4 regions of the Kitasatospora sp. NPDC097691 genome follow, and region 3 is predicted to be linked to each of the others. Evidence: riboswitches for the same ligand, from Rfam matches in the RefSeq annotation. Region 3 holds a riboswitch; each other region holds the start of a gene.

Region 1 (7,515 bases), on a different contig from region 3:
CGGGGTCTTCGAGGCCGCCGCCGAAGGGGACGAGACCCGCGGCGTCGACCTGCTGAACAGCCTGCTGATGGAGTACCCCGTCAGCCCGTTGATCTCCGGGCACGACTACCTGGACGACGCCGGACGGCCCCGCTGGCACCTGCACCTGGCCGACAACTCGCCGACCGCCACCGCGCACTTCAGCGCGGTCGCCTGCATGGGCCTGGCCGTCCACCTGACCGAGCTGGGCGCCGACCGGCTGGGCATCTGCCAGGCCGCGCCCTGCCACAACGCCTACCTGGACACCTCGACCAACCGCTCCCGCCGCTACTGCTCGGACCGCTGCGCGACCCGGGCCAACGTCGCCGCCTACCGGGCCCGCAAGCGCCAGGAGGCGGAGGCCGCACTGGGCTCGGGGGCGTAGCCGCAGCCAGGGGAACGGCCCGCGGGCCGTTCCGGAGGGCTAGACGTCCTCCACCCAGGCACCGAGGCGGCGGGCCAGGCCCGGCACCCGCGCCAGCCGCGGGGCGAGCAGCAGCCGCTGCAGCCGGCGGCCCGGCGCCAGCCAGGCCGGGCGCGGGCTCAGCCGCAGCAGCACCCGGCCGAGCACCAGCTCGTCCGGGACCACGCCGTAGCTGCGGCTGTCGCTGTCCACTGGGTGGTTGTCGGAGAGCAGCCACCAGCCCCCGGTCCGACGCCCGGCGGCCCGCTTCACCACCAGCAGGTCCTGCTGGAAGGGGTGGCGGAAGAGCACCACCGCCCCCGGCCGGATCGGCGCGCCGTAGCGGACCAGCAGCCGGTCGCCCTCGCGCAGGGTCGGGACCATCGACGGGCCCGCCACGTCGACGACCCCGAACGGCAACACGCCGCCCCGGGCCGGGCCCTCCGCTTCCGTGCTCCGTGCCACGACTCCTCCTCCCGCACGCCCGCCCCCAGTCTGCCGTACGGACCGTCACCTCTTCGATGTCCGGATTACCCCGGTTCCGGGTCCGCCTTTTGCCCTAGGCCCACCGCCCGATCGCGAAACCACGAGGACGGAAGGGTAATCTCGGGCGCGGGAAGACGATCTAAGGAAGGACTCCCATGTTCTCTCGTCTGTTTGCACCGCGTGCCACCGCTCACGCCCACTGTGACCTGCCCTGTGGCGTGTACGACCCGGCGCAGGCCCGGATCGAGGCCGAGTCGGTCAAGGCCACCCAGGAGAAGTACCAGGCCAACGAGGACCCGCACTTCCGCGCCCGCGCCGTCATCATCAAGGAGCAGCGCGCCGAGGCCGTCAAGCACCACATCTCGGTGCTGTGGAGCGACTACTTCAAGGCGCCGCACTTCGAGAAGTACCCGCAGCTGCACCAGCTGATCAACGACACCCTGAAGGCCGCCTCGGCCGCCAAGGCGTCCACCGACCCGGCCACCGGCCAGGCCCTGCTGGACCTGATCGCCGAGGTCGACAAGATCTTCTGGGAGACCAAGCAGGCCTGAGCCTGACGCGTCGCCACCCGACCGCCCCCGTCCGCACCGCCGGACGGGGGCGGTCGTGCGTTCACGTCCGACCCGACCCCGGTAAGGGGTGCAGGTGCTGAGTGCCTGTTATGCTGCCAGGGCGTCCGAGGGGGAAGTCCGGTGTGAATCCGGCGCTGACCCGCAACGGTGAGCACGGCCCGTACCAGCGGTGCGGCCGCGCCAGCCCGATCACCCTCGGCCGCTGACTCCCGACGACTCGCCGCGGACTGCGAGGGGGACGGCGCCCGGGCACGCCCCCGGCCGGCGCCCGCCCCGGCGCACCCGCGGCCCGAGGCAAGGCGCACCCGTGAACCGCGCACCCGAGAACCGCGTGGCCGGCGGCCCGCCCGTCCGCCGAATACCCGTGCTCCCGCTCGCCGTCGGCCTCGGCGCCGCCCTGCTGGTCTCGCTGGTGTGCGGGGTCGCGTTCGGCTCCTCCGGGATCGGGCTCCCGCACGTACTGCGGCTGCTGGGCGCCGGACTGACGGGTGGTCGGCTGGACGCCGACGAGGCGGCCGCGTACGCCATCGTCTGGGAGATCCGGCTGCCGCGCACCGTGCTGGCCGCCGTGGTCGGCGCCGGTCTGGCCGCCACCGGGGTCGCCGTCCAGGCGCTGGTGCACAACGCCCTCGCCGACCCCTTCGTCCTCGGCATCTCCTCCGGCGCGGCCGTCGGCGCCAACGCCGTCCTGCTGTTCGGCGCCTTCGCCTCGCTCGGGGTGTGGGCGATCTCCGCCTCCGCCTTCGGCTCCGCACTGCTCGCGATGACGCTGGTCTACCTCGCCGCCCGCACCGCGTACGGGCTCACGCCACTGCGGCTGGTGCTCACCGGCACCGCCCTGTCCTACGGTTTCTCCGCCGCCACCACCCTGATGGTCTTCGCCGCCGACCGCGGCGAAGCCGCCCGGGACGCCATGATGTGGCTGCTCGGCAGCCTCGGCGGCGCCACCTGGGGCTCGGTGCCGATCGCCGCCTGCACCGTCCTGGCCGGCCTCGCCCACCTCGGCTGCGCCGCCGGACGGCTGGACGCGCTCGCCATGGGCGACGAGACCTCCGCCTCGCTCGGCGTGGACCCGGACCGGATGCGCCGCGAACTGTTCGTGGTGACCGCCGCCGTCACCGGCACGCTGGTCGCGGTCAGCGGGGCGATCGGCTTCGTCGGACTGCTGGTGCCGCACCTGGCGCGGATGCTGGTCGGCGCCGCGCACCGCCGGGTGCTGCTGGTCGCCCCGCTCGCCGGGGCCCTGCTGCTGGTCTGGGTCGACATCGCCTCCCGCAGCCTGCTGGCACCCGCCGAACTGCCCGTCGGGGTGTTCACCGCCGTGCTCGGCGTGCCCGCCTTCCTGCTGATGATGCGCCGGCGCGGCCACGCCTTCGGAGGCCGACGGTGACCGACGCGATCCACACCCCCGGCTCGACCGGCTCGACCGCCCCGCCCGATCCGGCGAAGGCCCAGGACCTCGACGTCGACACCGTCTCGGTGGAGCCGGCCGGCACCAGGCTGGTCCACGAGGTGAGCCTGGCGGCCGCCGCCGGGCAGGTGGTCGGCCTGGTCGGGCCGAACGGCAGCGGCAAGTCGACGCTGCTGCGCTGCGTCTACCGGGTGCTCAGGCCGGCCGGCGGCGCCGTCCGGCTCGACGGCGACGACCTGCACGCCCTCTCCGCGCGCGAGACGGCCCGGCGGGTCGCCGCCCTGACCCAGGAGCACTTCGCCGAGTTCGACTTCACGGTGGCCGAGGTGGTCGCCATGGGCCGGCTGCCGCACCGGCGCGGCCTCGGCGGCCCGACCGACGGCGACCGGGAGCGCTGCGCCGAGGTTCTGCGCAAGGTCCGGGCCGGGCACCTCGCCGAACGGGGCTTCCTGAGCCTGTCCGGCGGCGAGAAGCAGCGGGTTCTGTTCGCCCGCGCGCTGGTCCAGGAGCCACGCCTGCTGGTGCTCGACGAACCCACCAACCACCTGGACATCGCCCACCAGTTGGAGGTCCTGGCACTGGCCCGCGAGGCCGGCCCGACGGTGCTCACCGCGCTGCACGACCTCAACCTGGCGGCGAGCCACTGCGACCTGCTGTACGTCCTGCGGGCCGGCCGGATCGTCGCCTCCGGGCCGCCCGGCGAGGTGCTCCGCCCCGCCCTGCTGGCCGAGGTGTTCGGCGTCCGGGCCACGCCGGTCCGGCACCCGGGGACCGGCGCCCTCCAGCTGCTGTTCGACCGCCTCGACCGCTCCCCCGACACCCGGCTCACCGACACCTGAACCACCGGCGCCCGAACCACCGGCGCCCGGACCACCCACCGAAGGAACCACCGTGCGCACCAAGGCCGTTGCCACCGCCGCCCTGCTCGTCCTCGGACTCACTGCCTGCGGCGCGGAGATCGCCCCCCGGGAGGCCGCGACCGGCTCCGCCCACTACCCGGTGACCGTACGGAACTGCGGCGGGGAGCTGACCTTCCCGCAGAAGCCCGCCCGGGTGGTCACCAACGACGTCAACATCACCGAGCTGATGCTCTCCCTCGGCCTCGCCGACCGGATGGCCGGCTACGTCATGCCCGACGACAAGGGCAAGGTCGACCTGGTGCCGTGGAAGGACGGCTACCAGCAGACCGCCTGGCTCTCCAAGAAGGTGCTCACCAAGGAGATCGCCCTGGACGCCAAGGCCGACCTGGTACTCGCCGGGTGGCACTACGGCTTCGACGAGGGCAGCGGAGTCACCCCGCAGGCGTTCAAGGCCCTCGGCATCGACTCGTACGTGCTCAGCGAGTCCTGCCGCAGCGGCAAGGGCACCGAGCGCGGCGTGATGGACCCGCTGGACGCGCTCTACACGGACCTGGCCAACCTCGGCGAGATCTTCGACGTCAGGGACCGCGCCGACCGGTTGATCGCCGACGCCAGGGCCCGGATCGCCGCCGTCCCGCAGCCCGAGCGCCGCCCGTCCGTCTTCCTGTACGACAGCGGACAGGACAAGCCGTACACCGCCGGGAAGTTCGCCGCCGCCAACGAGATCATCGCCAAGGCCGGCGGGACCAACATCATGGGCGACCTCGCCGACACCTGGGTCACCGCCGGCTGGGAGAGCGTGGTGCAGCGCGACCCCGAGGTGATCGTGATCAACGACTACGCGACCCCGGGCGCCGAGGAGAAGCGGAGGTTCCTCAGGTCCTTCCCGCCGCTGGCCGGCGTCTCCGCGATCAGGAACGACCGGATCTTCGTACTGGACTACGTCGACCTGGTGGAGAGCCCGCGCAACCCGGCCGCGATCAGCACCCTGGCCGACTACCTGCGCACCGTGCCGGCCCGCTGACCGCCGGGTTCCCCGGCCGTGACCCCGGCCCCTCCGGTCGGTGTTCCATGCCGTTCCGGTCGGTGTTCCGGGCCCCTCCGGTCGGTGACGCCGGGCGTAGGCTCTAGGTACGAGCCGACGGACCCCGACCGGAGGAGCGAATCATGACCACCATGGCGGCCCCCGCCGCCTTCGACACCCGCGCACTGCGCGAGGGCATCGAACGCTGCGACGCCGACGCCCTCCTGGCGCTCTACGCGGAGGACGCCGAACTGCGCGTGGTCGACCGGAAGACCCAGCCCAGCCACCCCCTGGTGATGCACGGGCTGGAGGAGATCGGCGCCATGCTGAGCGACATCTACGGCCGCGAGATGACCCACAAGCTGGAGCAGGTGGTGGTCCAGGGCGACCACGTGGCCTTCCTGGAGTCCTGCCGCTACCCGGACGGCGTCCGGGTGCTGATGGCCTCGATGGCCGACCTGCGGGACGGGCGGATCGTCGACCAGACCTCCGTCCAGGCCTGGGACGAGACGGGGCCCGCGCAGTAGGCTCGCTGGCATGATCCGCACCGCCGTCGCCACCGACGTTCCCGTCATCCACGCCATGATCCGCGAGCTCGCGGAGTACGAGAAGGCCGCGCACGAGGCCGTGGCCACCGAGGAGCAGCTGAGCGAGGCCCTGTTCGGCGCCGACCCGGCCGTGTTCGGCCTGATCGCCGAGGACGGGACCACCGGCGAGCCGGTGGGCTTCGCGCTCTGGTTCCGCAACTTCTCGACCTGGCGCGGCACCCACGGGATCTACCTGGAGGACCTGTACGTCCGCCCGGAGGCGCGCGGCGGCGGCCACGGCAAGGCGCTGCTGCTGGAGCTCGCCCGGATCGCCGTGGAGCGCGGCTACTCCCGGGTGGAGTGGTCGGTGCTGGACTGGAACCAGCCGTCGATCGACTTCTACAAGTCGATCGGCGCGGTGCCGATGGACGAGTGGACCGTGTACCGGCTGACCGACGAGGCGCTCGCCGCCGCCGGCCGCCGCTGAGCGGACCGACAGAGTCCGGGAAAGGGTCTGCCACCCTGCGTCGCAATGCCTTACCATGAGTAACCCCGAGCCGGGGTGCGACGGTCAGGCAGAGTGATGGCGGATCCGCAACCCGGTGCCTCCTTTGAGGGGCGGCAAGCCGGGGTAACAAGCGGGGTACCAAGCAAGCACAGCGCGTCACCCAGGAGGCAAGGGTGTCCCAGATCGACGGCGATCTCGGTGTTCAGGATTTCGTGGAGGTCCGGCTCCCCGCGGCGGGGGCCTACCTCTCCGTGCTGCGAACAGCGACGGCCGGGTTGGCGGCCCGGTTGGACTTCACCCTCGACGAGATCGAGGACCTGCGGATCGCGGTCGACGAGGCCTGCGCCATCCTGCTGCAGCAGGCGGTGCCCGGCTCCGTACTGTCCTGCGAGTTCCGCCTGGTCGGCGACTCACTGAAGGTGACCGTCGCCGCCCCCACCACCGACGGCAAGGCCCCCGAGCGGGACACCTTCGCCTGGACGGTGCTCTCCGCGCTGGCCGGCGAGGTCGACTCCTCGGTCGGCGAGGACAAGACCGTGTCGATCAGCCTGCACAAGAAGCGCGGCGGGTCCGCAGCCCACTAGCCGGGCAGCCACGCACGTCACGGATGTGCAGCACCGAGCAGCACCGAGCAGCACCGAGCAGCACCCGCGCAAGGGCCGTCCGCCGCACCCCCTCCCGGGGCCGGGCGGACGGCTCCCGGTACCGCCCCCGGGCGGTACGACCAACGAGACGATTCCGGGGCCGCCGGCCCCGGTGCTCCCGGAACGGAACGGGGGAATGGCCGTGAGTGATCTGGACCGTACCGGCCTCGCGACGGCGGGACCTGCCGTACCGACCCAGGCGAGCGTTCCCGGCCTCGCCGCCAACGACGAAGCGCACCCGAAGGACGCCCACCGGATGAGCCACCCGACCGAGCCGACGTCCGAGCCGACGCCCGACTCCGTCCCCCCGCCGGACCCGGCGGACCGGGCGGACGAGACGGCCGAGGCGGAGCTGCACGGCGCCGTGCCCGCCCAGGGCGCGCACCGCAGCGGCGCCCCGGACCGGGAGGCCGCCCGCGCCCTGTTCGTCCGCCTGTCGGCGCTGCCCGAGGGCTCGCCGGAGCGGGTCGAGCTGCGCAACCAGCTGGTGCGGATGCACATCCCGCTGGTCGAGCACCTGGCCCGGCGCTTCCGCAACCGGGGCGAGCCGCTGGACGACCTCACCCAGGTCGCCACCATCGGTCTGATCAAGTCGGTGGACCGCTTCGACCACGAGCGCGGGGTCGAGTTCTCCACCTACGCGACGCCGACCATCGTCGGGGAGATCAAGCGGCACTTCCGCGACAAGGGCTGGGCGGTGCGCGTCCCGCGCCGCCTGCAGGAGCTGCGGCTGTCGCTCACCACGGCGACCAGCGAGCTCTCCCAGCGGCACGGCCGCTCCCCCACGGTGCACGAGCTGGCCGAGCACCTGGGGATCTCCGAGGAGGACGTCCTGGAGGGCCTGGAGTCCGCCAACGCGTACTCCACGCTGTCCCTGGACGTGCCGGACAGCGACGACGAGTCGCCGGCCGTCGCGGACACCCTGGGCGCCACGGACGAGGCGCTGGAGGGCGTCGAGTACCGCGAGTCGCTCAAGCCGCTGCTGGCCCAACTGCCGCCCCGGGAGCAGAAGATCCTGGTGCTGCGGTTCTTCCGGAACATGACCCAGTCGCAGATCGCCGC
Region 2 (7,515 bases), on a different contig from region 3:
GGTAGGGGCATTGTTGCGCGTCATGAGCTGGCCCTCTTCGGGGGATGTCGCGGATTTGCGATCCGTGGGTAGTTGCCTGATCGCTCCAAGTAGCATGCGATGGAACATCCGCAACTCGCAACTTGCTCATTGGAAATTTTCCATGATCTTTTATAGGGGGATAGGCTTGAGGTTCTATCTGCGTGAGGGAGCATCAGGTGGGCACTGTGCAGTCATCGGTGCGCCGGAGGTGGCTTGCGGCAGCGCTCGTGACGCTGCGCCAGAAGGCAGGCAAGACGCCGGATGAAGCGGCGCAGCGAATCGGCTGTCACCGGTCGAAGATCAGCAGGATCGAGAACGCCCGACTGGGTATGTCTCTTGGCGAGCTGAGGGACCTGCTGGCGTTCTACGAGGTCGACGATCCCGACTACGTGGACGACCTGCTCGGGCTGGCGGCGCGTCGGCGAGAACCAGACTGGCTGCGCAGGGTGATTCGGATCAGGCCGGCCTACGCGGATCTTGTGGCGTACGGGGAGATGGCCGAGTCCATCCGGTCATTCGAAGGGCTGATGATTCCCGGTCTGTTGCAGACGCCGGAGTACGCTCGTGCCCTCATCGGAGCGGGGCCGCGTCCACCAGCGAGGGAGGAGATCGATGCCCTCGTGACGGCCAGGCTTGAGCGCCAGAAGATCCTGAGCATGGAGAACCCTCCGCAGCTGGCGTTCGTCATCGGCGAGGCGGCACTGCGGATCGCTGTGGGCGGCGCAGAGTCCATGGGTCGGCAACTCGATCACCTGATGGAGATGGCTCAGCTTCCCGGCATCGATCTACGGGTCATGCCCGACAACACGGGCGCGCACACAGGGATGTTCGGACCGTTCGTCCTCTTTGGGTTCAGGACTCGCGTGTTCTCAGGCTCGGTCGTCTGCCTGGAGTATCGCGCCGGGACGATCTACTTGGAGAGGGAGGACGAGGTGGAGATCCACATGGAGGAGTTCGAGGCGATTCAGTCGAGCGCCCTGAGCCCTGGCAGCAGTCTGGAAACGATCGCTCGGGTACGGCAGGCGCAGTACTGCTGAGCGGAGAAGAAGGTATCCGGTTCTGCTCTTTCCGGCTGATGCCTGGTCTTCCTTCCTCGCCGGGGTCAAGTCCGGCGAGTTTCCGACCGATTGATCCAAGAGTGGTGCCCCCGCACGGGCTGTGGCCGTGCGGGGGCACCACTGTGCGGTCAGCTGAAGTTGTCGACCCAGAAGAACACGGTCCGCAGGACCGCGCCCGGAGCACCTGCACCGAAGGCGAGGACCATGGACTGGGCGACCGCCACATCCGTGGGGTCGATGCCCTGGGACCAGTCGATCCGGGCGTCCAGGCCGGGAATCGTGCTTCCTGGCGCATACGCCCGGTACGAGCCGCGGGCATCCGCTATGCGCACTCCGTTTCGGCGCAGCTCCGCCCGGCGGAGGCTGGTGGCCCGCAGCTCGTAGGTGCGGTCGCCGAGCACTGCCGTGCGGGTGCGTGACTTCCGCCTGATCGGCACGTTCTGGCCGTTGACGTTCATGGCGCCGTGGTCGCGGTCGGGCACCACCGTGACGGTGGGCATCCCCGCCCCCTGCACCCGGGCCACGACGGACGGCCAGCGATCATGACTGACCTGTATCGGCCCGAACGGGCCGTTGATCACACGCTGTTGGAGCTTGGGCATGCCTGGGTATCCCCCGAACCCTGAGAACCGACAGCGGAGCTGCCGTCATGGCAGCTCCGCTGTTCGCCGAACCTTGTCGATTTAGAAGTCGTCGTCGAAGGAGACCGAACCCTCGACCGCGACCTGGTACGCGGACACCCGGCGCTCGAAGAAGTTGGTCAGCTCCTGGACGTTCTGCAGCTCCATGAAGCCGAACGGGTTGGTCGACCCGTACCGGATCGGCAGGCCCAGACGCGCCAGGCGCTGGTCCGCGACCGCCTGCAGGTACTCCCGCATCGAGGCGGTGTTCATGCCGGGCAGGCCGTCACCGCACAGGTCCTGGGCGAACTGGAGCTCGGCCTCGACGGCCTCCTCCAGCATCTCCGTGACCTGCTTCGCCATCTCGTCGTCGAAGAGGTCGGGCTCCTCCTCGCGGACGGTGTCCACCACGGAGAACGCGAAGTCCATGTGCATGGACTCGTCGCGGAACACCCAGTTGGTACCCGTGGCCAGGCCGTGCAGCAGACCGCGCGACCGGAACCAGTACACGTACGCGAACGCGCCGTAGAAGAACAGGCCCTCCACGCACGCCGCGAAGCAGATCAGGTTGAGCAGGAACGCCCGCCTGTCCTCCTTCGTCTGCAGCGAGTCGATGTGGTCGACCGCGTTCATGTACTTGAAGCAGAACTTGGCCTTCTGCGCGATGGAGGGGATGTTCTCCACGGCGTCGAACGCGGCCGCGCGGTCCTCCGGGTCGGGCAGGTAGGTGTCGAGCAGCGTCAGGTAGAACTGGACGTGCACGGCCTCTTCGAACAGCTGCCGGGAGAGGTACAGCCGCGCCTCGGGCGAGTTGATGTGCTTGTAGAGGCTCAGCACCACGTTGTTCGCGACGATCGAGTCACCGGTCGCGAAGAAGGCGACCAGCCGGCCGATCATGTGCCGCTCGCCCTCGCTCAGCTTGGCGAGGTCGGCGACGTCGGAGTGCAGGTCCACCTCCTCCACGGTCCAGGTGTTCTTGATCGCGTCCCGGTACCGGTCGTAGAACGACGGGTAGCGCATCGGGCGCAGGGTCAGCTCGAAGCCGGCGTCGAGCAGCATCTTGCGGTCGTCGGGGGTGCTCACTGGCAGGCCTCGCAGGACTCGGGGTTCTCCAGGGAGCAGGCGATGGCGTCCTGTTCGGCCTGGGTCATGGTGGGGGCGGGAACCGGCACGGCGGTGCGGGCCGCGCCGGAGGCGGCCTGGGCGATGCGGGTCGCCGGGCGCGAGCGCAGGTAGTAGGTGGTCTTCAGACCGACCTTCCACGCGTAGGCGTACATCGAGCTGAGCTTGCCGATGGTCGGCGCCGCCATGAACAGGTTCAGCGACTGGCTCTGGTCCAGGTACGGCATGCGGGCCGCAGCCAGGTCGATCAGCGCGCGCTGCGGCAGCTCCCAGGCCGTCCGGTACAGCGAGCGGACCTCGGCCGGCAGCCAGTTCAGCTCCTGCACGGAGCCGTTGGCGTCGCGCAGCGAGTCGCGGGTCTGCTGGTCCCACACGCCGAGGTCCTTGAGCTCGCGCACCAGGTACGGGTTGACCTGCAGGAACTCACCGCTGAGCGTCTCGCGCTTGAACAGGTTGGACACCTGCGGCTCGATGCACTCGTACACGCCGGCGATGGACGCGATGGTCGCGGTCGGCGCGATGGCCAGCAGCAGCGAGTTGCGCAGGCCGGTCTCGGCGATCCGGGCGCGCAGCGCCGTCCAGCGGTCGGCCCACTGCGGGGCGGCCGTCGGGAAGTGGTCGATGTGCAGCTCGCCGCGCGCGGCGCGGGTCTCGCCGTACGCCTCGTGGCGGCCCAGCTGCTCGGCCAGGTCGGCGGAGCGCTCGTACGCGGTGAGCATGATGCGCTCGGCGATGAGCGTGGACAGCCGCGCGGCCTCGGCGGAGTCGAAGTCGAGCCGCAGCTTGAAGAAGACGTCCTGCAGGCCCATCACGCCGAGGCCGACCGGGCGCCAGCGGGAGTTGGACGTCCCGGCCTCGGTGGTCGGGTAGAAGTTGATGTCCACCACGCGGTCGAGGAAGGTGACGGCGGTGCGGACGGTGGCGTCGAGGCGCTCCCAGTCCATCGCACCCAGCAGGTCGTCGGCCGAGGCGCCCGCGGCCACGTGCGCACCGAGGTTGACCGACCCCAGGTTGCAGACGGCGGTCTCGGAGTCGTCCGTGACCTCCAGGATCTCGGTGCACAGGTTGGAGGAGTGCACCGTGCGGCCCGGCAGCGCGGTCTGGTTGGCGGCGCGGTTGGAGGCGTCCTTGAAGGTCATCCAGCCGTTGCCGGTCTGCGCCAGGGTGCGCATCATGCGGGCGTAGAGGGTCTGCGCGGGGATGGTGCGGACGGCCTTGCCGGCCTGCTCGGCCTTGCGGTAGGCCTCGTCGAACTCCTCGCCCCACAGGTCGACCAGCTCGGGCACGTCGGCCGGGGAGAACAGCGACCAGTCCTGGTTGGCGTTGACCCGGCGCATGAACTCGTCCGGGATCCAGTGCGCCAGGTTGAGGTTGTGGGTGCGGCGGGCTTCCTCGCCGGTGTTGTCGCGGAGCTCCAGGAACTCCTCGATGTCGGCGTGCCAGGTCTCCAGGTAGACGCACGCGGCGCCCTTGCGGCGGCCGCCCTGGTTGACGGCGGCGACCGAGGAGTCGAGGGTGCGCAGGAACGGCACGATGCCGTTGGACTTGCCGTTGGTGCCGCGGATCAGGCTGCCGCGCGAGCGGATGCGCGAGTAGGACAGGCCGATGCCGCCGGCGTGCTTGGACAGGCGGGCGATCTGCGCGTAGCGGTTGTAGATCGAGTCCAGGTTGTCCAGCGGGGAGTCGAGCAGGTAGCAGCTCGACATCTGCGGGTGGCGGGTGCCGGAGTTGAAGAGCGTCGGCGAGGAGGTGAGGTACTCCAGGCGGCTCATCAGGCCGTACAGCTCGGCCACCTCGCGCACCGACTGCTCGTTGTCGCCGACCGCCAGGCCACAGGCGACGCGGAGCAGGAAGTGCTGCGGGGTCTCGACCACCTTGCGGGTGATCGGGTGGCGCAGCAGGTAGCGGGACTGCACGGTGCGCAGGCCGAAGTACTCGAAGCGGTCGTCGCCCGCGGCGTCGATCAGGGCGTCCAGCGCGGCGGCGTGCTTGGCGACGAAGTCCGCGGTGGTGTCGCCGATCAGGCCCTCGGCGTGGCCGACGGCGATCGAGGCGGAGAAGGACGTGGCGCCCTGGCTGTTCGCCTCGTCGACGATCTCCAGCGCCAGCAGGCGGGCGGCGAGCTTCGAGTACTGGGGGTCCTCGGCGATCATCGACGCGGCGGCGTCCACGGCCAGCCCGCGCAGCTCGGCGAAGTCCGAGCCGGCGTGGCGGCCGCGCAGCGCGGCGGCGGCGACATGGCCGGGGTCGACCTCGGGGAGGTCGACACTGCGGTCGGTGAGCAGCCGCAGCAGGGCGCCGCCGGGATCGGAGACCGTCCGGTCGGTGAAGGCGGTACCGGAGCCCTGGGCGGGCAGGGTGGCTGAGGCAGCGGTGGTCAAGGCGCTCTCTCCTGGCGGCGATCGGCGGCGGTGATCGGGGCCTCGGGCCGGTCGGGGCAGGGGAGCACGGCACGAACGCAAACGGCGTCGCGCGACGGTGTCTCCCCGGCCCGCCCGCGAGGCCCGGAGGTGTGGTTCTGGTGCTGGCGCGGCCTCTGCGGGAGGGCCGTGGCGCACGCCGCCGGCAGGTACTCGGACTCGCGGGGACAGCTGCTCCAGCCGCCCGCACACCGCTGCGGGGCAGTCCCGGATTCGCACCGGGTTCCCCTGCATCGACAGCAGGAGTGAGCATACATGTAGTGCCGCCGCCCTGCGGCGGCACCATATGTTGTGGCTGTCGTGTCGCGGGTGTGGGCGGGCCCTCCGGCCCGTCAGTGCTTGAGATAGACCTTGTACGTGCTCGAATCGCCGGTCGGCGAGGTGAATTGCGCCACCAGTCGGTACTGCCCGCCGGCTGCCAGCGCGGCGCTCAGGGCCCGGTCGGTGGCCCGTGGCGCGGTGCTGTCGAGGACGACCATGGTGAACCAGCCGTCGCGGATCGCGGCGACGCTCCCGTCGTCCCCGTGGTGCTGCACCCCGGCCGCGTCGCGGTACTCCGTGCCGGTGCGCGCGGAGACCCACTGCTCGGGCTCGCTGACCGCGCCGAGGTAGTACTCGGCCAGTCCGTCGACCTCGGTCAGGTAGCGCCCCTGGGGCACCGTGTGGACCCGCAGGACGGCCAGCAGGCGGCCGGAGTCGGGCCCGTTCTGGTAGCGCAGGGCGGACTGCTCCAGGCCGAGGGCGAGCACCGCGACCCAGACCAGGATGCCGAGCTGGGGGTGGCGGAAGTGGGCGCCGACCAGCCGGGTCAGGCCGACCCCGGCGAGCGGGGCGGCCAGCAGCATGCCGTAGCCGAGGTGGCGGAACAGCGCGCCGGAGGTGCCGGTCCACAGGTGGGCGGCCGGGACGAGCAGGGCGGTGGCGGTCAGCACGGTGCCGAGCAGGGCGCGGTGGCCGCGCGTGGTGGGAACGGTGTTCCGCTCGGGCGCGTCGTGCTCGTTCATCTGCTCGCGGCGGGCGTAGGCGATCGTGCCGGCCACCGCGAGGACGGTGAACAGGCCGCTCCACTGGACGGTGGAGAGCAGGATGGCGCGGGCCGAGCCGGGGGCGTTGCCGTGCGAGGGCGACCACCCGGCGACCTTGCCCAGCGTGCCGTACGGGAGCAGCAGGACGACGGTGCCGACGGCCGACAGCAGCGCGCGCAGGGCGGCCGGGCCCCACCGGCGGTGCGGACGGGCGGTGGCCAGCGCGAGGCCGACCAGGGCGGGCACGGCGAAGGCCGCGGAGTACGCGACGGCGCAGGCGAGCGCGGCGGCCGGGGCGGCGGTCAGGACCAGTGCCGGATGTCGCCGGGCGGTGAACACCGTGGCCCAGGCCGCGAGGGCGACCAGCAGCACGGCGAGGGACTCGGGGGCGGCGTAGAAGCCGACCACGACGGTGGACTGCAGGACGGCGTAGACGGCTATCGCGCAGATCGCGACCCGCTCGTTGAACAGCCGCCGGGTCAGCGAGTACAGCAGCACGGTGGTGAGCAGCGCGAAGCCGAGGCTGAGCAGTCGGGTGCCCCAGATGCCGTTGGCGTTCGCGGCCGCACCCGCCAGCGGCGGGTAGAGCCAGGGCGAGCCGTTGATCCGGTCGACCAGGTCGGTGGTGACCGGGGTGCCGTGCATCAGGTGGGCGAGCTGCCGGCGGCCGGCGACCATGGCGGCGGCCTCGTCGGGGTGCGCGGCGGCGAGCAGGCGCAGCGAGAGTGCGGCCTGGACGGCCAGGACGGCGCCGAGCAGGGCGCGGGCGATCCAGCGGCGGCGCGGGCTGGTGCCCGGGTCCCAGCCGATCGCCGGGACCTGCGGGATGGTGTACGGGGCCAGCTCGATGCCGTCGGGGTTGTCCACGGCCGCGGCGGGCGCGGTGTTCGCGGTCTTCGTGGCGGTCTCGGCGGTCGCGGCCGGTGCGGCGGTGTCCGTGCGGGGCCCGGGGACGCTCGGGTGCGACTGCGCGGCCCGGCGGCGGGAGGCGCGGCCGGGCGTGGTGCCGCCGGGCTGGGCGTCGCCGGGCGCGGTCCCGCCGGACGCGGTACCGCCGGGCTGGGCGTCGCCGGGCGCGGTCCCGCCGGGCTCGGCGCCGTCGGGCGCAGTACCGCCGGGCGCGGTCCCTCCGGGCCCGGCGCCGTCGGGCGGGGTGTCGCCCTGCGGCGTGCGGCGGCGGCGCGGGATGGGGGCGAACGGGTTGAAGTCGGAGTCAGTGCTCATCGGGGGTTCCGGATGTCGAAGCCGT
Region 3 (7,515 bases):
GAACACCTCGCGCCGAACGCCGTCGAGTGGGACCAGACCAAGCACTTCCCCGTGGACGTCCTGCGCAAGGCCGCCGACCTGGGCCTGGCCGGCGTGTACGTCCGCGACGAGTCCGGCGGATCCGGGCTGACCCGAGCCGACGGCGTGCTCGTCTTCGAGGCGCTGGCGACCGGCTGCCCGTCCATCGCCGCCTACCTGTCCATCCACAACATGGTCGCCTGGATGGTCGACCGCTACGGCGACGGCGCCCAGCGCGCCCGCTGGCTGACGGGACTCTGCGCGATGGAGACCCCCGCCAGCTACTGCCTCACCGAGCCGGGCGCGGGCTCGGACGCCGCGGCGCTGACCACCCGGGCCCGCCGGGACGGCGACCACTGGGTGCTGGACGGCGTCAAGCAGTTCATCTCCGGCGCCGGGGCTGCCGAGGTCTACCTGGTGATGGCCCGCACCGGTGGGCCGGGGGCCGACGGGGTCTCCGCGTTCGTCGTCGAGCGGGGCGACCCCGGGGTCTCGTTCGGGCCGAACGAGAAGAAGATGGGGTGGAACGCCCAGCCCACCCGGCAGGTGCGGCTGGACGGTGTCCGGCTGCCCGCCGGCCGCCTCCTGGGAGGCGAGGGCGAGGGCTTCCGGATCGCCATGAACGGGCTGAACGGCGGCCGCCTCGGCATCGCCGCCTGCTCCCTCGGCGGCGGGCAGGACGCCCTGGAGCGGGCCACCGGCTACCTGGCGGACCGCGAGGCCTTCGGTGCGCGCCTCCTACACGCCCAGGCCCTGCAGTTCCGACTCGCCGACATGGCAACGGCGTTGGAGGCCGCCCGGGCGCTGGTGTGGCGGGCGGCGAACGCCCTGGACCGGGGGGACCCACGCGCCCCGCAACTGTGCGCGATGGCCAAGCGCTGCGCCACCGACACCGGCTTCGAGGTCGCCAACCAGGCGCTCCAACTACACGGCGGCTACGGCTACCTGGCCGAATACGGCATCGAGAAGATCGTCCGCGACCTGCGGGTGCACCAGATCCTGGAAGGGACCAACGAGATCATGCGCGTCATCGTCGCCCGCGGCCTGACCGGGGCCGCGTGATGCCCGGCTCCGACCTGGACGAGGTCATCCTCCGGCGCGAGGGCCGGGCCGGCCTCATCGTCCTCAACCGGCCCGCAGCCCTGAACGCCCTCACCCACACCATGGTGCTGCGCATCGCGGAGGCCCTGGACGCATGGGAGAAGGACCACCGGATGGAGAGCGTCGTCATCACCGGCGCCGGGGACCGGGCCTTCTGCGCCGGCGGCGACATCGTCGCCATCCACCGCGCCGCCACCGGCGGGGACCCGGGCGCGGTCGAGGAGTTCTGGCGCGACGAGTACCGGCTCAACGCCCGCATCGCGCGCTACCCGAAGCCGTACGTGGCTGTGATGGACGGCATCGTCATGGGCGGCGGCGTCGGCGTCTCCGCCCACGGAAGCGTGCGGATCGTCACGGAGACCACGCGCATCGCCATGCCGGAAGCCGGCATCGGCTTCGTCCCCGACGTGGGCGGCACGTATCTGCTCGCCCTGGCACCCGGCGAGCTGGGCACCCACCTGGCCCTGACCGCCGGATCGGTCGGCGCGGCGGACGCGCTGGTCTGCGGGCTCGCGGATCACTTCCTGCCCTCCGAACGGGTGCCGGCGCTGCTCGACGACCTCGCCGAGCTGCCGGTGCACGACGCCCTGGAGCGACACGTCGAGCCCGCGCCGACGGGCTCGCTGGGCGGGCAGCGCGCGTGGATCGACAGCTGCTACGCGGCCGGCACCGTCGAGGAGATCCTCGACCGCCTCCGGGAGAGCGGTGAACCCGAGGCCAAGAAGGCCGTCGACCGGATCACCGCCAACTCCCCGACCGCCGTGAAGGCGACGCTGGCGGCCCTGCGCCGAGCCCGGGCGCTCGGCCCGCTGGAGGCCGTACTGGACCAGGAGTACCGCACCTCCTGCGCGGCGCTCTCCACGCCGGACCTCGCGGAGGGGATCCGGGCGCAGGTGATCGACAAGGACCGTTCGCCGAAATGGAGCCCGGCCACGCTGGGCGCTGTCGAACCCGCCACCGTGGCCCGCTACTTCGCCCCGCTGGGTGAGCGCGAGCTCGGCCTCTCCACCACCACCCCCCTGGAGCGCTGGTGACCCTGACCATCGGATTCGTCGGACTGGGCAAGATGGGTGGCCCGATGGCCGCCAACCTCGTCAAGGCCGGGCACCGGGTGGCCGGCTACGACCTCTCGGCGGACGCCCGTGAGCGGGCGGCGGGGCACGGGATCGCCGTCGCCGCGTCGGCGGAGCAGACGGTGGCAGGAGCCGAGGTGGTCATCACCATGCTGCCGACCGGGCGGCACGTGCTGGACGCCTACGAGGGCCTGACCGCGGCCGCCCGCGGGGCACTGTTCGTGGACTGCTCCACCATCGCCGTCGGGGACGCCCGGGTCGCCGCCGACCTGGCCCGCACCGCGGGGCACCGGGCCGTCGACGCGCCCGTGTCCGGCGGAGTGCCCGGCGCCGAGGCCGCGAGCCTGACCTTCATGGTCGGCGCCGACGAGGCCGACTTCGCCGAGGTCGAGCCGCTGCTGGCCGCGATCGGCCGCAAGGTCGTGCACTGCGGCGCCTCCGGGGCGGGACAGGCCGCGAAGATCTGCAACAACATGATCCTCGGCGTCTCGATGATCGGGGTCAGCGAGGCCTTCGTCCTCGGGGAGAGTCTCGGGCTCAGCCACCAGGCCCTGTTCGAGGTGGCCTCCACCGCCTCCGGGCAGTGCTGGGCGCTCACCAGCAACTGCCCCGTCCCCGGGCCCGTTCCGGCGAGCCCGGCCAACCGGGACTACGCCGCCGGGTTCGCCGCCGCGCTGATGGCCAAGGACCTCGGACTGGCCGCCGGCGCCGCCGAGGCCGCGGGCCTGCCCACCGAACTCGGGCGCAAGGCGGCGCAGTTGTACGCGGACTTCGCGGCCGCCGAGGGCACCGGACTGGACTTCTCGGCGATCATCACCACTCTCAGGAAGGACGGCACGTGACCGGCTACGAGACGATCCTGGTCGCCGCGCCGCCCGCCGCGCCGCCCGCCGCGCCAACTTCGAGCCCACGGTGCGTTTCGGGGCCCCGGACGGCACCGGTGACGGTGACGGAGTCTCACCATGCGGACGCCACACGTGATTTACACCCCCGTCCCGGCGGTTTGCCCCTAAGCTGGCCGTGCAGCTGGTTCGCCCTGTCCGCCAGGCAGGCGCGTCGTAAGAGGGAACCCGGTGGGAATCCGGGACTGCCCCGCAGCGGTGAACCGGAACGACCGCCGTCATACGCACTGGGCCCGGACGGGTCTGGGAAGCGACGGCCAGTAGGTGTCCGCCCCCTCGAAGGGGTGGGCGTGCCGGTGAGTCCGAAGACCTGCCACTGCCCGCCCGCGGACGATCCGCGTGCGGCCATCCGGTGACCTCGTGGGCGGGTCGGCGACCACACCAGGCGGATCAGGCACGCGCCTTCACGGCGGCCGCCGCCCGGTTTCGTCACTCCTTCGCGCCCTCGTCCCGTCCCGGGGATCAGGAATCAGGCTCGCGAAGGAGAGTCCCTTGACAGCGAAGTCCGCAGCCGCGGCAACCCTCGCCACCGTGTACGGCTACCCCCGCCAGGGCCGGGGCCGGGAGCTGAAGAAGGCGATCGAGGGGTACTGGAAGGGCGCGGTCGCCGCCGAGGTGCTGCTGGCCACGGCCGCCGACCTGCGCCGGGGGAACTGGCAGCAGCTCGCCGACTCCGGCATCGAGGAAGTCCCGACCGGTGACTTCTCGCTCTACGACCACATGCTGGACACCACCGTCGCCGTCGGTGCGATCCCCGCCCGGCACCGGGACGCGGTCGAGGCCGACGCGCTGGACGGCTACTTCGCCATGGCGCGCGGTACCCAGGACGTCGCGCCGTTGGAGATGACCAAGTGGTTCGACACCAACTACCACTACCTGGTATCCGAGTTGGGCCCCGACACGGTGTTCGCCGCGAACCCGGCCAAGGCCGTCGGGGAACTGGCCGAGGCGCTGGCACTCGGCCACGAGGCCCGGCCAGTCTTGGTCGGCCCGGTCACCTACCTGCTGCTCGCCAAGCCCGCGCCCGGCGTCGCCGCCGACTTCCAGCCGATCACCCTGCTGGACCGGCTGCTGCCCGTCTACGCACAGCTGCTGGCCGCCCTGAGGGCGGCCGGTGCCACCTGGGTCCAGCTGGACGAGCCCGCCCTCGTCCAGGACCGCACCCCCGCCGAACTGAACGCCGCCGCCCGCGCCTACCGCGACCTCGGAGCCCTCACCGACCGGCCGAAGCTGCTGGTCGCGAGCTACTTCGACCGCCTCGGCGACGCCCTGCCCGTCCTCGCCAAGGCCCCGGTCGACGGCCTGGCGCTGGACTTCACCGGCCCCGCCGCCGGCAACCTGGACGACCTCGCCGCCGCCGGTGGCCTGCCCGGCAAGCGCCTGGTCGCCGGGGTGATCGACGGGCGCAACATCTGGATCAACGACCTGGAGAAGTCGCTCGCCACCCTGGCCACCCTGCTCGGCCTCGCCGACACCGTCGACGTCGCGCCGTCCTGCTCGCTGCTGCACGTCCCGATCGACGCCACCGCCGAACGCGACATCGACCCGCAGATCTCCCGCTGGCTCGCCTTCGCCCGGCAGAAGGCCGCCGAGGCGGCGCTGCTCGCCCGCGGCCTGCGCGAGGGCACCGGCGCGATCACCGCCCAACTCGCCGCCAACCGCGCCGACCTCGCCTCCCGCGCCGACTCCCCGATCACCCGCGACCCGGCCGTACGCGCCCGCACCGCCGCCGTCACCACGGACGACACCCGCCGCTCCCAGCCCTACCCCGTGCGCGCCGAAGCCCAGCGCGCCCGCCTCGCCCTGCCGCTGCTGCCGACCACCACCATCGGCTCCTTCCCCCAGACCACCGAACTGCGCCTCGCCCGCGCCGACCTGACGGCCGGCCGGATCGACGCCGCCGCCTACCGCGAGCGGATGGAGGCCGAGGTCCGCGAGGTCATCGCCTACCAGGAGAAGGCCGGACTGGATGTCCTCGTCCACGGTGAGCCCGAACGCAACGACATGGTCCAGTACTTCGCCGAGCAGCTCACCGGCTACCTCGCCACCCGGCACGGCTGGGTGCAGTCCTACGGCACCCGCTACGTACGGCCCCCGGTCCTCGCCGGGGACATCTCCCGCCCGCACCCGATGACCGTCGACTGGTACGGCTACGCCCAGGGCCTGACCGACCGCCCGGTCAAGGGCATGCTCACCGGCCCGGTCACCATGCTCGCCTGGTCCTTCGTCCGCGACGACCAGCCGCTCGCCGACACCGCCCGTCAGGTCGCCCTCGCCCTGCGCGACGAGGTCACCGACCTGGAGGCCGCCGGCGCGGCCGTCGTCCAGGTCGACGAGCCGGCCCTGCGCGAGACCCTGCCGCTGCGCGCCGCCGACCGCCCGGCCTACCTGGACTGGGCCACCGAGGCCTTCCGCCTCGCCACCTCCGGCGTCCGCGCCGACACCCAGATCCACACCCACATGTGCTACGCCGAGTTCGGCGCGATCATGACCGCGATCGACGACCTCGACGCGGACGTCATCTCCCTGGAGGCCACCCGCTCCCACATGGAGGTCGCCGGCGAACTGGCCGAGGCCGGGTACCCGCGCGAGGTCGGCCCAGGCGTCTGGGACATCCACTCCCCACGCGTCCCGAGCACCGACGAAGCCGTCTCCCTGCTGCGGGCCGGCCTCGCGGCCATCCCGGCCGAGCGGCTGTGGGTCAACCCCGACTGCGGTCTGAAGACCCGCGGCTGGCCCGAGACCCGCGCCTCCCTGGACAGCCTGGTCGCCGCCGCCCGCCGCCTGCGCGAGGAACTCGCCGGCTGACCGCGCGCACGGACGGACTCCCCGGGCCGGGACACGGCCGAGGCCGTCCGCGTCGAAGGTCGTGATCCGCCGTCACGGCACCGCCGTGCCCCGGCCGTCGTCGCTGACGGCCGGGGCGCGGCGGTGAGGGGTTGAGTGCTCACAGGGACGGCGGTGGCCCGCTGACCGCTCACAGGGACGGCGGTGAGCGGTCAGGGGGCCGCGGCCCGCGGTCGACCGCGCCCGGAAAGCGGCCCGGGTCGCCGGACCGGGGACGGCGCCCGCCGTCACCTGCTCGCTGCGGCCCCGGGCTTGTGGGCGACAAAGGTCAACCTGCCTCCCACCCCGATGGTGAGCTTCTCGAAGCCCAGCGTCTGCAACCGCGGCAGGAAGCCCGACGGCTCCACCGGGTTGTAGGTGTCGCCCTCGTGGAAGTGGTGCAACCCGTCGCCGGGCAGGCTGTCCGAGCCCACCAGCACACCGCCGGGGCGCAGCACCCGCAGGACCTCGGCGAGCAGCCTGTCCTGCAGTGCCCGGGTGGGGACGTGGTGCAGCATCGTGAAGCAGGCCACCGAGTCGAAGGTGTCGTCGGCGAAGGTCAACGCGGTGGCGTCGCCGTGGTGGACCTCGACGTTGGTGCCGGCGAAGCGGGCCGCGAGCGCCTCGGCGGCGGGCTGCTCGTACTCGACTGCGACGAGCCGCTCGACGCGGTGCCGCAGCCAGTCGGTGGCGGCGCCGGGGCCCGGGCCGACCTCCAGCATCACCGTGCCCAACTCGGCTCCGGCCGTCACCGTGGGCAGTACCGAGGTCTGCAACTTCTGGGCCCATTCGGGGCTGGTGCACACTCGTGCGTGGTTGGAGTTCATACCTCAGAGGCTAGGAAGGGCACGGCCGGGCCACCAGCGCGTACGCTTCCACATCATGTCGTCAAACGGACAACCTCAGGCCGGCCCGCCGGGCACCGTGGACCAGGTGGCCGCCGCGATCGTGGTGCGCGCCTACGATCTGGCGCCGGGCAGTCGGTTCGGCACCCACCGGCACGACACGCACCAGGTCGTGTGGGCCCGCAACGGCGTGCTGACCGTGTCGACCGAGGACGGCGAGTGGATCCTGCCGCCGACCCGGGCTCTGTGGATCCCGGCCGGCACCGCGCACCAGACCGCCGCCCTGGCCAGTACCGCCATGCGCAGCCTGAACATCACCCGGGGCGCGGGGCTGCCCGGTTGGTCACTGCCCCAGCCGGTTGCGGTGGGTCCGCTGGTCGCCGTCCTGATCGACCACCTGGCGGGCGCCACCCTCGCTCCGGCGCGCCGGGCCCGGGCCCAGGCCGTCCTGATCGACAACCTGGCCCCGGTCGCCGCCCGCTCGATCGAGGTGCTGATGCCCGCCGATCCCCGGGCCCTCGACGTCGCCCACGCCCTGGTCGCCGACCCGGCCGACCCGCGGACCCTCGCCCAGTGGGGACGCCACGTCGGATCCAGCGCCAGGACCTTGGCCCGCGCGTTCGCCGCCGACACCGGCCTCACCTTCGCCCGCTGGCGCACCGCCGTGCGGCTGCGTGCCGCCCTCGGCCACCTCGCCCGGGGGGAGCCCGTCATCAGGGTCGCGGACCGGGTCGGCTACGCGACGCCCAG
Region 4 (7,515 bases), on a different contig from region 3:
TGGACAACGTCGAGCACGCCGCCGAGGTGCGCGCCCTGCTCCCGTCGAGCGGGCTGGTGGTGGTCGCGAGCCGGCGGCGGCTGCCCGCGCTGCGGACGGACGGCGCCGAGGTACGGCAGCTCGGGCCGCTGAGCACGACGGCCGGCGCCGATCTGGTGCGGGCCTGGCTGGGCGCCGGGCGGGGCACGGACGGGGAGCTGGCGGCGCTGGTCGAGCTGTGCGGCGGGCTGCCGCTGGCGCTGAACGCGGTCGGCAGCCAGCTGCTGGACCGGGACAACCTGCCGGTCGGCCGGGTGGTGGCCGAACTGCACGACCGGGAAGGCGGATCGGCCCTGCTCGACGACGAGGAGAACGCCCTCGGCCCGACGTACGACCTGGTCCACGAGCGGCTGTCACCGCAGGGCCGGGCGCTCTACCGCCTGATCGGCGTGCACCCGGGCCCCTTCGTGTCGGCCGAGTCGGCGCGCGCGGCGGGTGTCGAGCAGGCCGGTGCGGCGCTGGACGAGCTGCGCGCCGTCCACCTGCTCGACGAGGTGGTGGACGACGGCCCCGAGACGCGCTACCGCGCCCACGACGTGGTGCGGCTGCACGCCTACCGCCGCACCCGCGACCTGCCCGGTCGGACGGAACTCCTCGCCCGGGTGGTGGCCTACTACCGGGGCCGGGCCTCGCTGGCCGACCGGGCGATGGGCGAGAGGCTGCGGCTGCAGGAGGCCGGTGGCGAGGAGCTGCCCGGTTTCGCCTCCGGCGCGGCGGCCCTGGAGTGGCTGCACGCCGAACGGGCCGACCTGCGCGCGGTGGTGGAGGAGGCGGCCGCGCAGCAGTGGCACGGCGAGGTGTGGCGGCTCTGCGAGTCGCTCTGGCCGCTTTACCACGGCCGCAAGCTCTACGAGGACTGGATCGCGACCCACCGGCTCGGCGTCGAGTCGGCCCAGTGGGACAGCCAGCCGGCCGCCGTGGTCCGGATGCGCAACCAGCTCGCCCGCGCCCATTTCGAGCGCAAGGAGTACCGGCTCGCGGCCGAGCAGTTGGCGCTCGCCGCGGAGCAGCTGCCGTTGGTGGCGGACCGCCGCGTGGTGGGCGTGCTCCACGAGACCGACGGCCTGCTCTGCCTGGCCGACGGCCGGCCCGGCGACGCGGTGGAACGGTTCACGCTGGCGCTGGCGGAGAACCGGGGCGACGACCACGGCGAGATCGTCCAGAGCTACAACCTGGCACAGGCACTGATCGCGGACGGTCGGGCGGAGGAGGCGCTGACCGTGCTGGACGGCGCCACGGGGCGGGCCGCGGACACCGACGACCGCGACATGCTGATGAAGCTGCCGCTGGTCCGCGCCCGGGCCCACCGCGCGCTCGGGCAGCCGCGCCTCGCGGTCGTCCACGCCGCTGACTGCGCCCGGCAGGCCGAGCAGCGCAAGCAGTACGCCAAGGAGGCGCAGGCGCACACCCTGCTCGTCGGCCTCGCGGCGGAGTTGGGCGACGAGGCGCTGGCGGAGCGCAGCCGCGAGCGGCTGCGGGAGCTGCGGGGCCGGGACGGCCGGGAGGGCTAGGACGGGGGACGGCTGGGACCGGGACGGCCGGGGAGGCTGGGACGGCTGGGACCGGGACGGCCGGGGAGGCTGGGACGGCTAGGAGCGGGCGGGCAGGGACGGTCGGGGCGGCTCGGTGGTGAAGGAGACCCGGGTGCGGTGTTCGCCGGTGCGGACGGTGAGCCCGTGCTCGGCGAGGCCGGCCGGGTCGCCGCCGTCGGCGAGCCAGCAGGCGACGGCGGAGCCGAGCAGCAGCGGGTCGAGGCGGGGCTCGGGGCTGCCCCAGTCCGGTTCGGCGCGGGCTTCGAGGAGTAGCCCGGTACGCAGCCGGAGCAGGTGGCGGGCCGGGCCGAGGGCGGCCACCGCGACGGCGAGGCCGGGGAGTTCGGCGGCGGTGTCGGCGAGCCAGTGGGTGGCGGGGCGCTCGGCGCGGGCCTCGGTGCGGGCCAGCACCTCGGCGGTGTAGCGCAGGGCGTCACCGGGGTGCTCGTCGGTGAGCGCGTGGAAGCCGCGCGGGATGTGGTCGGCCGGGTCGAAGGGGTAGCGCCGCAGGCTGACCTCGGTGCCCTCGCTCTCGCCCTCGACGTCGTACGCGGTGGGCGCGTCGGTGGTTCCCGGCCGCGGGACCGGCCTGGGGTAGGGCGGCAGGAGCGGTTCGTCCCCGGGTTCGTCCAGCTGTTCCAGGAAGGAGTAGAGCAGTGGGCGCAGCAGCTCGGCGGAGCGGCCGCGGCGGCTCAGCGAGCGGTCGGTGAGCGGGCGCAGGGCGGCCGGGTCCTGTTTGCCCAGGGCCAGTTCGAGCTGGGCGGCGAGGTCGCCGTCGGGGTCGAGCACGGGTGCGGCCTGGCCGAAGGCGTAGCCGGGGGAGCGCGGGTCGAGTTCGGCGGCGCCGGTGGCGACCAGCACGGTGGGCCGCTCCAGGGCGGCGCCGTAGACGGAGACCGAGCCGTGGTCGCCGATCAGGCAGTCGGCGGCGACCAGGGCGGCCTGCCAGCCCTGGTGCGGCGGGACCAGGCGAAGGCCCATCCGGCGGGCTGCGCCGAGCAGGGCCTCGGGGTCGTGCCGGCTCCAGATGTTGGGGTGCAGGACGACGGCGACGGTGTACTCGTCGGCGGGCAGCCGGCGGACCAGGCGCTGGGGCAGGTCGGGGCGGCGGCCGAATAACGAGTGCTCGCTCCAGGTGGAGTTGACGACGACGAGCCGTCGGCCGTCGACGGCGCCGAGCGCGGCGCGGTAGGCGTCGCGGGAGCGCAGGCTGCGCAGCATCCGGTCGAAGCACGGGTCGCCGACGACCCGGGCGACGTCCAGTGCCTCGGGGCAGGAGGCCCGCAGGCGGTCCAGCTGCTCGGGGTGGGAGAGGCCGAGGACGTCCACGAACACCTGCCCGCGGTGGGTGAGTTCGTTGCGGGAGAGGCCAGCGGCGCTGACCGTGTCGCCGGTGGACTCGGTCACCAGGCGGTTGTAGCCGGCGCCGTGCGGGAGCACCACGAGCCGGGCGTCCAGGCGGTGCATGGAGGAGTGCACGGCGCAGGCGACGGCCAGGTCGAAGCGGTGCCGGACGGCGTCCTCCCAGTCCAGCAGGGTGAAGCCGGGCAGGCCGCGCAGGTACTCGTCCAGGGCGCGATCGGCGAAGGCGGAACCGGGGTTGACGGTGAAGTACCGCTCGACGCCCTCCGGGTCCAGCAGGGTGAGGACGTCCAGGACCCGGGTGGCCGACGTGAGGGTGCGGGCGACCGCCAGCACGCGGGCCTTGACCGGTCGGGTGTTCCAGCGGTCGGCGGGCCAGGCGTGGGGGTGGGACGGCACACCATGATCGTACTCATCCGGGGTGCCGCCGTGGCCGTGTTTCCCGAGTGTCGGTCAGCCTGCCGCGGCGGTGGGCTCGTGGTGCTCGGCGGCGGCGCACTCGTCGAGGAGGGGGCGCATGTCCTGGTCGACGAGCCGGTAGCGCACGACGCGTCCGTCCTTGTCGCCGGTGACCACGCCGGCCGTGCGGAGCAGCCGCAGGGCCTGGGAGACGGCGGGGTCGCGCATGCCGGTGGCGACCGCGAGGTCGGTGACGGCGAGCGGACCGGCCCGGTGGAGGGCGAGCAGCAGGGCGAGTCGCCCAGGGTCGGCGAGCAGCGAGAACCGCTCGGCCCAGGACCGGACGTGCGCGGCGTCACCGATCGCGGCGATGGCCTCGCAGACCCGGTGTCCGTCGATGGTGCGGTGGCCCGCGCGGTCGGTCGGTACGAGATGCATGCGGACATTCTTGCAGGCAGGCAGCTGTGATCCTGGACACCTGCGCAGGTGCGCAGCCTTGCATGGGTCGGGGCCTGGCCCTACCGTGTAGCCCGCCGTGGTGCTCGGGAAGACCGGTGACGGATCCTCAGGGGTCCGGAGTCCGGAGCGGCCCTCGCCACTGTGATCGGGCCGTTCCCCCGTCCGCGGGGGAGCGCCGTCCGTACCCACGACGTCACTGGGCGCCTCGCGTGCCCGGGAAGGCGGGTACGGGCGTGTCCCGTAAGCCAGGAGACCGGCCGCGGCATCTCACGAAGTGATTCCACGAGGTGCTGGAGCGTGATCCGCAGATGACCCTGCCCGAAACCGCCGCCACGGACGCCGGGGCGGCGCCCTCCGTGTTGCCCACCTTCCGGTGGAGGCGCGAGGACACCGTCCGTACGGCCGGGCTGATGGGCGTGATCCTGGCCATGCACGTGGTGGCCTTCGGGACGCTCGTCTTCCTGGTGGCACCCGAGCGGTACGCGGTCGGTACCCAGGTCTTCGGGGTGGGCCTGGGGATCACCGCGTACACCCTCGGGATGCGGCACGCCTTCGACGCCGACCACATCGCGGTGATCGACAACACCACCCGCAAGCTGATGGCGGACGGCAAGCGGCCGGTCTCGGTGGGCTTCTGGTTCGCCCTCGGGCACTCCTCGATGGTGGTCGTCATGGCCGCCCTGGTGGCGGGCGGCGCGCAGCTGGCGAACACGCTGATGGACGACGAGTCGACCACCCACCAGTGGCTCGGGATGGTCGGGACGACGGCCTCCGGCGCGTTCCTGTACCTGATCGGGGCGCTCAACCTGGCGGCGCTGCTCGGGATCCTCAAGGTGTTCCGGGCGATGCGGGCCGGGCAGTACGACGAGGCGGAGCTGGAGGCGCACCTCGACTCGCGCGGCTTCATGGCCCGGGTGCTGAACCGGGCCACCCGGTCGATCACCCGGCCCGGGCAGATGTTCCCGGTCGGCATGGTGCTGGGCCTGGGCTTCGACACCGCGACCGAGGTCACCCTGATGGTGATGGCCGGCTCGGGTGCGGCCTCCGGGCTGCCCTGGTACGCGATCGTCTGCCTGCCGCTGCTGTTCGCGGCCGGGATGAGCCTGTTCGACACCCTGGACGGGACGTTCATGAACTTCGCGTACCAGTGGGCCTTCGCCAACCCGGTGCGCAAGGTGTACTACAACCTGACCATCACGGGGCTGTCGATCGCGGTGGCCTTCATCATCGGCACCATCGAGCTGGTCGGTGTGCTGCACGAGAAACTCGACCTGACCGACCCGGTGAGCGGCTGGATCGCGGGCATCTCGCTGGACAACGTCGGCTACGCGATCGCCGGGCTGTTCGTGGTGGTCTGGGCGGTGGCGATCGGGTACTGGAAGCTCGCCCGGGTCGAGAAGCGCTGGGCGCCCGAGGGGTCCTGAGGGTGCCGAGAGGTCCTGAAGGGTCCTGAAGGGTCCTGAGCCGGGGGTATGAGTGCCTCTCATGGGGGTGCGGCATGAGCGTGACTCATGGGGGGCACCCATGAGGTCGGCTCATGTCCTCGGGCCATGAGGCCGGCTCATGACGCTGCCCCATGAGCACGGCTCATGGGGCAGCGTCATGAGCGACTCTCATGCGGCCGCGAGCAGCAGGGTGCCCGCGACGGCGAGCCCGGCGCCGACCACCTGGACCGGGCGCAGCCGCTCCTTGAACACCCCGCGGGCCATCAACGCGGTGACCACGGGGTAGAGCGAGGACAGGACGGCGGCCACGGTGGCCGAGCCGCGGTGCGAGGCCATCGCGAAGACGGCGTTGGCGATGACGTCGGCCAGCCCGACCGCGGTGAGCAGCGGCAGCCGGGCCCGCAGTCCGGGCAGCAGGCCGGCCGTACCCCCGGAGCGACGCAGGCCGGCCAGCAGGGTGGCGCCGCCGACGGCGACGTTGCAGACCCGCTGGACGCACAGCACCAGCAGCAGGCCGCCGCCGGTCGAGGCGTGCGCGATCAGGGCCATCACCGTGCCGAAGCTCAGGGCGGCGCCCAGGGTGAGCAGCAGTGTGCTGCGGGCGGCGGCCCGGCCGCCGCGCTCGGGCCCGGCGGCCAGTACGACGCCGGCCACCGCGACCGCGATCCCGGCGATCCGGCCGGGGCCCGGGCGGTCGCCGAGGGCGAGGCCGACGCCGACGGGTACGAGGACGGAGACGGTGGTCAGCGGCGAGACCACGCCCATCGGGCCGAGTGCGAGCGCCCGGTAGAAGGCGAGGACCGCGAACGGGCCGATCACCCCGGCCGCGACGGCGTACCAGAGGGCGGGGGAGGCGTCGGTCCAGCCGCCGGTGGCGACGACGGCGGCCAGCAGCACGGCGGCGGCCGCCGCCTGGGAGGCGACCACCACGGCGAGCGCGGGCAGCCGCCGGGCGAGTGCGCCGCCGCCGAAGTCGGCGACGCCCCAGAGCAGGCTGGCGGAGAGCGCGAGCAGGGCGGTCACGGGCGGGCCCCGGGCCGTAGGGGGTTCGTGGGCTCGGTGGGTCTGCCGGGTGGGGAGGGATTCAAGGACAGCACAATGCACTCCGAAGTACAGTCGGGTGGACTCGTTGCCGAGGCTGGCAGCGTAGTGCAACAAACTGAACTTGCAGAACACTATTCCGTACTGTTTCGACCAGTGGACACACCGGAGGACTGACCGCGTGCCGGATCCTGACCTCGTCTCCCGGGCCCTCGCCCGCAACCTCAAGCGGCTGCGCACCGAGCGTGGCCACACCCTGGACGCCCTCGCCGCCCGCTCCGGCGTGAGCCGCGGCATGATCGTCCAGATCGAGCAGGGTCGTACCAACCCCAGCGTGGCCACCGTCGTCCGGCTCGGCGACGCACTGGGCGTCTCGATCGCCACGATGCTCGACTACGAGAGGGGTCCGGACGTCCGGATCGTGCCGGCCGACCAGGCCGTGCCGCTGTGGGCCGGGTCGGCCGGCGGAACCGGCATCCTGCTGCACGGGATCGAGGCGCCCGGCCCGCTGGAGCTGTGGAGCTGGCGGATGGAGCCGGGCGAGGAGTACTCCTCGGACCCGCACCCGGCCGGGACGGTGGAGATCGTCCGGGTCGACGAGGGCGAGCTGACCCTGGTGCACGACGAGCGCGAGCACCTGGTGCCGGTCGGCGGCACGGTCTCCTTCGACGCCTCGTACCCGCACGCCTACCGCAACGCGGGCGAGCGGACGCTGGCGCTGACCATGGTGGTCTCCGTGCCGCCGCCGCGCTGACCCTGCCGCCGCGCTGACCCCTGCCGCCGCGCCCTGCCGCCGAATCCTGTCGCCGCCCCCGTCTCGGGCCCCGTCTCGGACCCCCGTTCCGGACCGCTGTCATGGCATGCCGCAACGGCGCCTCCCCGCCCGGGAGGCGCCGTTGCGACGTTCTCAGTGCTGGTCGCCGTACCGCCGGCGGAAGCGCTCGACCCGCCCCGCGGTGTCGAGCACGCGGGACTGGCCGGTGTAGAAGGGGTGGCTCGCCGAGGAGATCTCCACGTCGATCACCGGGTAGGTGTTGCCGTCCTCCCACTCGACGGTGCGGTCGGCGGTGACCGTCGACCGGGTCAGGAAGGCGAGGCCGCCGACCTTGTCGCGGAAGACGACCGGGCGGTAGGCGGGGTGGATTCCGGGCTTCATGGCTGGGTTCCTCCTGGGGGTCGGTCGGGTGCGGGGGTGTTCAGCGCTCCTCGCGGAAGTCGACGTGCCGGCCCGCGACCGG

What was found. A riboswitch is a leader RNA that binds a small molecule or an ion and turns the genes downstream of it on or off. The one in region 3 is predicted to bind cobalamin.
Region 1: another riboswitch for cobalamin. It lies ahead of ABTY56_RS10530 (FecCD family ABC transporter permease); the one in region 3 lies ahead of metE (5-methyltetrahydropteroyltriglutamate--homocysteine S-methyltransferase).
Region 2: another riboswitch for cobalamin. It lies ahead of ABTY56_RS10675 (ribonucleoside-diphosphate reductase subunit alpha); the one in region 3 lies ahead of metE (5-methyltetrahydropteroyltriglutamate--homocysteine S-methyltransferase).
Region 4: another riboswitch for cobalamin. It lies ahead of nicT (Nickel transporter NicT); the one in region 3 lies ahead of metE (5-methyltetrahydropteroyltriglutamate--homocysteine S-methyltransferase).

The regions. Positions count from the first base shown of each region.
Region 1 is NZ_JBEORY010000011.1:17,585-25,099, forward strand. Features, by position in the region: gene ABTY56_RS10515 (CGNR zinc finger domain-containing protein) at 1-403, shown strand, start outside; gene sodX (nickel-type superoxide dismutase maturation protease) at 443-805, opposite strand; gene sodN (superoxide dismutase, Ni) at 1,063-1,458, shown strand; cobalamin riboswitch at 1,541-1,692, shown strand; gene ABTY56_RS10530 (FecCD family ABC transporter permease) at 1,787-2,869, shown strand; gene ABTY56_RS10535 (ABC transporter ATP-binding protein) at 2,959-3,729, shown strand; gene ABTY56_RS10540 (ABC transporter substrate-binding protein) at 3,782-4,774, shown strand; gene ABTY56_RS10545 (nuclear transport factor 2 family protein) at 4,918-5,301, shown strand; gene ABTY56_RS10550 (GNAT family N-acetyltransferase) at 5,312-5,788, shown strand; gene ABTY56_RS10555 (ATP-binding protein) at 5,983-6,393, shown strand; gene ABTY56_RS10560 (RNA polymerase sigma factor SigF) at 6,590-7,515, shown strand, end outside.
Region 2 is NZ_JBEORY010000011.1:51,661-59,175, reverse strand. Features, by position in the region: gene ABTY56_RS10695 (ATP-binding protein) at 1-24, opposite strand, end outside; gene ABTY56_RS10690 (helix-turn-helix domain-containing protein) at 198-1,058, shown strand; gene ABTY56_RS10685 (hypothetical protein) at 1,208-1,681, opposite strand; gene ABTY56_RS10680 (ribonucleotide-diphosphate reductase subunit beta) at 1,763-2,758, opposite strand; gene ABTY56_RS10675 (ribonucleoside-diphosphate reductase subunit alpha) at 2,779-5,178, opposite strand; cobalamin riboswitch at 5,369-5,500, opposite strand; gene ABTY56_RS10670 (glycosyltransferase family 39 protein) at 5,574-7,490, opposite strand; gene ABTY56_RS10665 (glycoside hydrolase family 26 protein) at 7,487-7,515, opposite strand, start outside.
Region 3 is NZ_JBEORY010000001.1:77,826-85,340, reverse strand. Features, by position in the region: gene ABTY56_RS00350 (acyl-CoA dehydrogenase family protein) at 1-1,080, shown strand, start outside; gene ABTY56_RS00345 (enoyl-CoA hydratase/isomerase family protein) at 1,080-2,153, shown strand; gene mmsB (3-hydroxyisobutyrate dehydrogenase) at 2,150-3,034, shown strand; cobalamin riboswitch at 3,202-3,426, shown strand; gene metE (5-methyltetrahydropteroyltriglutamate--homocysteine S-methyltransferase) at 3,587-5,902, shown strand; gene ABTY56_RS00330 (class I SAM-dependent methyltransferase) at 6,169-6,747, opposite strand; gene ABTY56_RS00325 (AraC family transcriptional regulator) at 6,803-7,515, shown strand, end outside.
Region 4 is NZ_JBEORY010000019.1:115,465-122,979, reverse strand. Features, by position in the region: gene ABTY56_RS16415 (AAA family ATPase) at 1-1,550, shown strand, start outside; gene ABTY56_RS16410 (CDP-glycerol glycerophosphotransferase family protein) at 1,629-3,332, opposite strand; gene ABTY56_RS16405 (ArsR/SmtB family transcription factor) at 3,387-3,770, opposite strand; cobalamin riboswitch at 3,852-4,067, shown strand; gene nicT (Nickel transporter NicT) at 4,100-5,215, shown strand; gene ABTY56_RS16395 (EamA family transporter) at 5,405-6,259, opposite strand; gene ABTY56_RS16390 (helix-turn-helix domain-containing protein) at 6,459-7,031, shown strand; gene ABTY56_RS16385 (type B 50S ribosomal protein L31) at 7,185-7,433, opposite strand; gene rpmG (50S ribosomal protein L33) at 7,474-7,515, opposite strand, start outside.